2 regions of the Enterobacter nematophilus genome follow, and region 2 is predicted to be linked to the other one. Evidence: predicted binding sites of a transcription regulator. Region 2 holds the regulator's gene; the other holds the start of a gene.
The links. The regulator LexA, encoded in region 2, represses DNA repair genes until DNA is damaged. The targets are predictions, from matches to a motif close to TNCTGTATGTACATACAGNA.
Positions count from the first base shown of each region.

Region 1 (4,425 bases), on a different contig from region 2:
CGACCGGCATAACTGATTTTCTATTGAGGTTAAATTTTCCTATGTACCAGGTTGTTGCATCTGATTTAGATGGCACGCTGCTTTCTCCCGACCACACCCTGTCGCCTTACGCGAAAGAGACCTTAAAGCTTCTGACCGCCCGTGGCGTGAACTTTGTGTTCGCCACCGGCCGCCACCACGTGGACGTGGGGCAGATCCGCGATAATCTGGAGATCAAGTCGTACATGATCACCTCCAACGGTGCGCGCGTGCATGATACCGACGGCAACCTGATCTTCACCCATAACCTGGATCGCGATATTGCCGCCGATCTCTTCGGCGTGGTGCATAACAACCCGGCTATCGTCACTAACGTATACCGCGACGACGAATGGTTCATGAACCGCCACCGCCCGGATGAAATGCGTTTCTTCAGGGAAGCGGTATTCAACTACTCCCTGTATGAGCCGGGCCTGCTGGATCCAGAGGGGATCAGCAAGGTGTTCTTCACCTGCGACAGCCACGAAGAGCTGCTGCCGCTGGAGCAGGCGATCAACGCCCGCTGGGGCGATCGCGTCAACGTGAGCTTCTCCACCCTGACCTGCCTGGAAGTGATGGCGGGCGGCGTCTCTAAAGGTCACGCGCTGGAAGCGGTTGCGAAACGTTTGGGCTTTGAGCTGAAAGACTGCATCGCCTTCGGCGACGGCATGAACGACGCGGAAATGCTTTCTATGGCGGGCAAAGGCTGCATCATGCAGAACGCGCACCAGCGCCTGAAGGATCTGCACCCGGAGCTGGAAGTCATCGGCACCAACGCAGACAACGCGGTACCGAAATACCTGCGCAAGCTGTTCCTTGAATAATCTTCATTCGGTTATTTATTGCTCAGTTGTCAACTGAAGAGTTCGCTACAATGCCTGTCCTTCTTTCTGAGAGACAAGCATTGTGGCGCTACTCATTATCACCACTATCCTGTGGGCCTTCTCCTTTAGCCTGATTGGTGAATACCTTGCCGGTTCGGTCGACAGCTACTTCTCGGTGCTGATGCGCGTGGGGCTGGCGGCGCTGGTGTTCCTGCCGTTCCTGCGCACGCGCGGACAATCGCTGAAAACCATTCTGCTTTACATGCTGGTGGGCGCAATGCAGCTTGGCATCATGTATCTGTTCAGCTTCCGGGCTTACGTCTACCTGTCCGTCTCCGAATTCCTGCTCTTTACCGTGCTGACGCCGCTCTATATCACGCTGATTTACGACCTGCTCAGCAGGCGCCGCCTGCGCTGGGGATATCTGCTGAGCGCCGCGCTGGCGGTGATTGGCGCGGCGATTATTCGCTATGACAAAGTTAGCGATCACTTCTGGACCGGGCTGATGTTCGTCCAGCTTGCTAACATCAGCTTTGCCATCGGTATGGTGGGCTACAAGCGCCTGATGGAAACCCGCCCGATGCCGCAGCACAACGCGTTTGCGTGGTTCTATATGGGCGCGGCGACAGTCGCGGTGGCGGCGTGGTTTATGCTCGGCAACCCGCAAAAGCTGCCGACCACCACCGTGCAGTGGAGCGTTCTGGTCTGGCTGGGCGTGGTGGCATCGGGGCTGGGGTACTTTATGTGGAACTACGGCGCTACGCAGGTTGACGCCGGTACGCTGGGGATCATGAACAACGTGCACGTGCCGGCGGGGCTGCTGGTGAACCTCGCTATCTGGCAGGAACAGCCGCACTGGCCGAGCTTCCTTATTGGGGGAGCGGTGATCCTGGCTTCGCTGTGGGTCCATCGCCGCTGGGTCGCTCCGCGCTCCGCACAAACGGAAGATGGTCGCACGCGTGGTTCCGCGCTGAGCGAATAAACGCCTCCGTAACCGGCTGACGCTGCTCGCCGTCGCGCACGGCGGCGTACAGCCGGCTCCACAGTCCTTCCCCCAGGGTTTTGGTGACCACCAAACCCTGGCGTTCAAAACTCTCCACCACCCAGTGCGGCAGCGCCGCGATACCCATGCTGGCCGCCACCATCTGAATCAACAGCAGGGTGTTGTCCACGCTTTTCAGCTGTGGGCTAATGCCTGCAGGCTGCAGGAAGTGGCGCCAGATATCCAGACGACTGCGCTGAACCGGGTAAATCAGTAATGTTTCCGTTGCCAGATCCTCTGGCGTGATGCGCGTTTTGGCCGCCAGCGGATGGTCCGGCGCCAGCACCAGGCGCACTTCATAATCGAACATCGGCGAATAGTGCAGGCCGCTGCGCGGCAGGATGTCGGACGTCATCACCAGATCCAGCTCGCCCTGCTGGAGCGAGGGCTGCGGGTCGAACGTCACGCCGGATTTAAAGTCCATCTCCACCTGCGGCCACTTCTGGCGAAAGTTCTCAAGCGCGGGGGTCAGCCACTGGATACAGCTGTGGCACTCAATGGCGATCCGCAGTTTGGTCTGCTGCGGCTCGTTACACGCCTGCAGCGCGCTGGCGATCTGCGGCAGTACCTGATTCGCCAGTTGAAGAAGAATTTCACCCTGCGGCGTAAAGCGCAGAGGCTGGCTCTTACGCACAAAAAGACGAAATCCGAGGCGTTGTTCCAGATCGCTGAACTGGTGAGAAAGGGCGGACTGGGTCTGGTGCAGCGTGGCCGCAGCCGCCGCGAGCGAACCGCAGTTCCGCAACGCTTGTAGCGTTTTCAGGTGTTTAATCTCGATCATGAAAGTCCTTCACTCCGCCATGAACATTTTGCGCTTGAGGAATATACAGTACCTGCCAATTATAGATGTGTAAACATCTGGACGTCTAAATAACGAATTTCACAAGGGGCATACCATGACAATCCGCAATCACACTCTCGGTTTTCCTCGCGTTGGCCTGCGCCGCGAGCTGAAAAAAGCGCAAGAAAGCTACTGGGCGGGCAACGCCTCCCGTGAAGAACTGCTGGCGGTGGGGCGGGAGCTGCGCGCCCGTCACTGGGATCAGCAAAAACAGGCGGGTATTGACCTGCTGCCGGTGGGCGATTTCGCCTGGTACGACCATGTTCTGACGACCAGCCTGCTGCTGGGCAACGTGCCGGCTCGTCATCAGAACAAAGATGGATCGGTGGATATTGATACCCTGTTTCGCATCGGCCGCGGCCGCGCACCAACGGGTGAGCCAGCGGCAGCGGCGGAAATGACCAAGTGGTTTAACACCAACTATCACTATATGGTGCCGGAGTTCGTCAAAGGTCAGCAGTTTAAGCTGACCTGGACGCAGCTTCTGGACGAGGTGGATGAAGCGCTGGCGCTGGGCCATCAGGTGAAGCCCGTATTGCTGGGGCCGGTAACCTACCTGTGGCTGGGTAAAGTGAAGGGCGAACAGTTTGACCGCCTCAGCCTGCTGAACGATATTCTGCCGGTCTATAAGCAGGTCTTGATTGAGCTGGGCAAGCGCGGCATTCAGTGGGTGCAAATCGACGAACCGGCGCTGGTGCTGGAGCTGCCGCAGGCGTGGCTCGATGCCTTCAAACCGGCGTATGACGCGCTCGCCGGACAGGTAAAGCTGCTGCTGACCACCTATTTTGAAGGCGTGACGCCCAACCTGAAGACCATTACCGCGCTGCCGGTTCAGGGCCTGCACGTTGACCTGGTTCACGGTAAAGACGATGTGGCGGAACTGCACAAGTGCCTGCCTGCAGAGTGGCTGCTCTCCGCCGGTCTGGTTAACGGCCGTAACGTCTGGCGCGCCGATCTGACCGAGAAATACGCGCAAGTTAAAGACATCGTCGGTGAACGCGAGCTGTGGGTGGCATCATCCTGCTCGCTGCTGCACAGTCCGATCGATCTGAGCGTGGAGACCCGTCTCGACCCTGAAGTGAAAAGCTGGTTTGCTTTCGCCCTGCAAAAATGTGAAGAGCTGGCGCTGCTGCGCGACGCGCTGAACACCGGCGACACGGCGGCGATTGCCGACTGGAGCGCACCGATTCAGGCGCGCCGTCACTCGTCACGCGTGCACAACCCGGCGGTAGAAAAACGTCTGGCGGCCATCACCGCCCAGGACAGCCAGCGCCAGAGCCCGTACGAGGTACGTGCCGAAGCCCAGCGCGCCCGCTTCAACCTTCCCGCGTGGCCGACCACGACGATCGGCTCCTTCCCGCAGACTACCGAGATCCGCGGCCTGCGTCTGGACTTCAAAAAGGGCAACCTGGATGCGAACCACTACCGCACCGGCATCGCGGAACACATCAAGCAGGCGATTATCGAGCAGGAGCGCCTGGGGCTGGACGTGCTGGTGCACGGTGAAGCCGAGCGTAACGACATGGTGGAGTACTTCGGTGAACACCTGGACGGCTTCGTCTTTACCCAGAACGGCTGGGTGCAAAGCTACGGCTCCCGCTGCGTGAAGCCGCCGGTGGTCATCGGTGACGTCAGCCGTCCGGAGCCGATCACGGTTGAGTGGGCGAAGTACGCCCAGTCACTGACCGACAAGCCGGTAA
Region 1 covers NZ_JAPKNE010000013.1:54,811-59,235, forward strand. The annotation lists gene pldB (lysophospholipase L2) at 1-16, shown strand, start outside; gene yigL (sugar/pyridoxal phosphate phosphatase YigL) at 42-842, shown strand; gene OSH03_RS21215 (carboxylate/amino acid/amine transporter) at 925-1,824, shown strand; gene metR (HTH-type transcriptional regulator MetR) at 1,712-2,665, opposite strand; gene metE (5-methyltetrahydropteroyltriglutamate--homocysteine S-methyltransferase) at 2,781-4,425, shown strand, end outside.
Region 1: the regulator LexA is predicted to act here: its motif matches at 2,697-2,716, upstream of metR (HTH-type transcriptional regulator MetR).

Region 2 (4,425 bases):
GCATCATGTCCAGGTAGCAGTCCAACTGCTCCGTGAGCTGTTCACGGGTCAGGGAACGCTGACGGGAAGCCAGCAGCGCCGTACAGCACAGGTTCATGGCATTGGCCGCACCGGCGTTGTTAATGCGCACCATCAGCTCGGACGCGATGCCGTTCACCGTTGGCGTCAGCCAGGCCGGACGAACCGCTTCGATAGGGTCGATGGACTCGCGCCAATCCGGAACATGATGGTTCAGATACGTCATCAGCGGCATCGGCTCGCCAAAGTTTACGTAGCCCTGACCCAGGTTGCGTAACTTGCTCAGGCCACGCAGCATCTGCGGCAGGCTCTCTTTCTCTTTGGTCGCACCACGCAGCTCTTTGGCGTACGTGCCCACTTCCATCACGTGCTCATAGCCAATGTAAATTGGCACCAGCGTAATCGGACGGGTTCCTCCGCGCAGCATCGCCTGAATGGTCATCGACAGCGTGCCGGTCTTCGGATCGAGCAAACGACCGGTACGGGAACGACCACCCTCCACGAAGTACTCTACGGAATAGCCGCGGCTGAACAGCTCGCCGAGATACTCGCGGAACACGGTGGAGTAGAGCTTGTTGCCCTTAAAGGTACGACGAATAAAGAACGCACCCAGGCGGCGGAAGATCGGGCCTGCTGGCCAGAAGTTCAGGTTAATACCGGCGGCAATGTGCGGCGGTACCAGCCCCTGATGATAGAGCACATAGGAGAGAAGCAGGTAGTCCATGTGGCTGCGGTGGCAGGGGACATAGACAATCTCATGGCCGTCGTGCGCCAGCTGCCGCACACGTTCGGCGTTATGCACGTTGATGCCCTGATACAGGCGGTTCCAGGTAAAGCCGAGAATACGATCGGAAAGACGAATCATCTCGTAAGAGAAGTTCGCTGCGATCTCTTCCATCAGCGCAATGGCGTTCTGCTGGGCTTTCTCATGGGAAATTTTCTTGCTGCGCGCTTCGTCTTCAACGGCGCGAGCAATCGCTTTAGAGGCCAGCAGCTTGTTGAACAGGTCCTGACGCGCAGGGAGACGCGGTCCTACGGCCGCCAGGCGCTGACGGGCGAAGTGCATACGCGCCACGCGCGCCAGTTTTTGCGCGATGATCTTGTCCGTGCCGTGCTCGTCCGCCATTCGGCGAAGGGAGACGGAAGGGGAGAAGCGCACAAAGCTGTCGCGTCCCAGCCAGGAGACCGCGAAGAACTTCTGGATGCCGTTAAGCATGCGCAGCGGCGGGTTCTCTTCGCCTTTTTCGCGGCCCGGACGGCGACCAAACATCACCGATACCGGCACCATCTGTACATCCAGGTCAGGATTGCTGCGGTGCAGGTCGAGATAGTCGTGGAACAGCTTGATGGACTCTTCTTTCGGCGTGTAATAGGTGAACACGCGCGGCCCACCGTGGATGAACACGTAGCGCGGCAGCAAAGTGCCGTCAACTTCCAGCGGTTCAAGAGGGTCGGGTAAATCATGCGCCAGACACTGGGCGCGAAGCGTTAGCAGGTCCGCCTTCGAGTTATAAGGCAAAACGTACATAATAGGGCGCGACGTATCGAGCCCCAGTTCCAGCGCGGGTTCTGCTGGGATAGACTTGCTTTTTACCAGTATGCTTAATGGTAAATTAAGTAATTTGTAGTAAATTCGTGGCCAGCCGGACATAAACGATGTAAAGCCTCTGGTTAATAATGCAATTGCGGCGCAAGGATAACAGAAAGCGCGCAAAATTTCTGTTGTTACCCGTCATACTTCAGGCGGCAGCGAAACGCGCTTCAGCCCCTGTTACTGACGCTCTTTTTTAAAAAAGGTTCTTTTAATGGCCAATAATACCACTGGGTTAACGCGTATCATCAAAGCTGCCGGCTATTCGTGGAAAGGTTTCCGTGCCGCCTGGGTTAATGAAGCTGCTTTTCGCCAGGAAGGTGTCGCCGCTATCGTCGCGGTTATCATCGCCTGTTTCCTTGATGTAGATGCCATTACCCGCGTGCTTCTCATCGGTTCCGTACTTCTGGTGATGATAGTGGAAATTCTCAATAGCGCTATTGAGGCTGTGGTCGACCGGATCGGCTCTGATTTCCACGAGCTCTCTGGCCGCGCGAAAGATATGGGCTCTGCCGCTGTGCTGCTGGCGATTATCACAGCAGCCATTACCTGGGTCACGCTGCTTTGGTCACATTTCCGATGAGCCTCGAGGAATAATTAAGTCCCTGGTTTTTTGTGCAGTTTTTGGTTCCAAAATCGCCTTTGACTGTATATACTCACAGCATAACTGTATATACACCCAGGGGGCGGAATGAAAGCATTAACGACCAGGCAGCAAGAGGTGTTTGATCTCATTCGGGATCATATCGGCCAGACGGGTATGCCACCCACGCGTGCGGAAATCGCGCAGCGTCTGGGCTTCCGTTCTCCGAATGCTGCCGAGGAACACCTGAAAGCGCTGGCGCGTAAGGGTGTAATTGAGATTGTGTCAGGCGCGTCGCGTGGTATCCGCCTGCTGGTGGAAGAAGAGACGGGCATTCCGCTGATTGGCCGCGTTGCCGCAGGTGAACCGCTGCTGGCACAACAGCATATAGAAGGTCACTACCAGGTCGATCCTGGTATGTTCAAGCCGAGCGCTGATTTCCTGCTGCGCGTTAGCGGGATGTCGATGAAAGACATCGGCATTCTTGATGGCGACCTGCTGGCCGTTCACAAAACGCAGGATGTGCGAAACGGCCAGGTGGTGGTTGCGCGCATTGATGACGAAGTGACCGTTAAACGCCTGAAAAAACAGGGTAACACCGTTCAGCTGTTGCCTGAAAACAACGAGTTCACCCCGATTGTGGTCGACCTCCGCGAACAGAGCTTCTCTATTGAAGGTCTGGCGGTTGGCGTGATTCGCAACGGCGAATGGCTGTAATCTCTTCCTGACAGGCTACGCTTCCGCTGTAGCCTGCTTCATTTTCCATTCCCGGTATTTCTCATGTCACTGCTGACGGCATCTGATAAGGCATTGTGGCGTCTTGCCCTGCCGATGATTTTCTCCAATATCACCGTGCCCTTGCTGGGTCTGGTCGATACGGCCGTTATTGGTCATCTCGATTCCCCTGTTTATCTTGGCGGCGTGGCGATTGGCGCGACGGCAACCAGCTTCCTGTTTATGCTGCTGCTGTTTTTACGTATGAGCACTACCGGGCTCACGGCACAGGCGTATGGTGCGAAAGACCCGTTACGTCTGGCGCGTGCGCTGGTGCAGCCGCTGATCCTGGCGCTAGGCGCGGGGATGTTGATTGTTTTACTGCGCACGCCCCTGATTGACCTTGCGCTCCATGTTGTTGGCGGTAGTGAGGCGGTACTGGAGCAGGCGCGTCGCTTCCTGGAAATCCGCTGGCTCAGCGCGCCCGCTTCGCTGGCAAACCTGGTTCTGCTGGGGTGGCTACTGGGCGTGCAGTACGCCCGTGCGCCAGTGATTTTGCTGGTCGTGGGAAACCTTCTCAACATTGTGCTCGATCTCTGGCTGGTGATGGGACTGCATATGGACGTGCGCGGGGCGGCGCTGGCGACGGCGATTGCCGAATACGGAACATTTTTCATTGGCTTGTGGATGGTCTGGCGCGTGCTGGCGATGCGCGGGATCTCCCTTGCGCTGCTCAAAAACGCATGGCGCGGCAATATCCGCAGGCTGCTGGCGCTCAACCGTGACATCATGCTGCGCTCGCTGCTGCTGCAGCTCTGTTTCGGCGCGCTGACGGTTTTTGGTGCCCGTCTTGGGCCCGAGATCGTCGCGGTGAATGCGGTCCTGATGACATTACTGACCTTTACCGCCTACGCGCTGGACGGCTTCGCCTATGCCGTTGAGGCGCATTCCGGGCAGGCGTACGGTGCGCGGGAAGGTGGGCAGCTTCGGGATGTCTGGCGAGCAGCCTGTCGACAAGCGGGACTGGTGGCGCTGGCGTTTGCACTGATTTACGCCTGTTTTGGCCGTGACATTATTGCATTACTCACTTCGTTACCGGCTTTACGCGAACTGGCGGACCACTACATCGTCTGGCAGGTGATCTTGCCGGTGGTGGGCGTCTGGTGCTATCTGCTGGACGGCATGTTTATCGGTGCAACGCGCGGGGCGGAGATGCGTAACAGTATGGCGGTCGCGGCGGCGGGGTTTGGTTTGACGCTGCTGACGCTTCCCTGGCTGGGTAATCACGGTTTGTGGCTGGCGCTTGCGGTATTCCTCTCCCTGCGCGGCCTGTCGCTTGCCTTTATCTGGCATCGGCACTGGCAAAATAATACCTGGCTTCCCTCCCGTCACGATATATCGTGACGGTTAAAGATTCCGAATATGAAATTAACCGCCGAATCCTTAGCTACAATTATTATCACGTCCAGCAGAAAAGAACGTAACGGACGTTACGACCCGACGCTTAACTAAGAGGACA
Region 2 covers NZ_JAPKNE010000010.1:69,891-74,315, reverse strand. The annotation lists gene plsB (glycerol-3-phosphate 1-O-acyltransferase PlsB) at 1-1,669, opposite strand, end outside; gene OSH03_RS19725 (diacylglycerol kinase) at 1,824-2,192, shown strand; gene lexA (transcriptional repressor LexA) at 2,301-2,909, shown strand; gene dinF (MATE family efflux transporter DinF) at 2,973-4,310, shown strand; partial or broken gene OSH03_RS22120 (hypothetical protein) at 4,307-4,381, shown strand.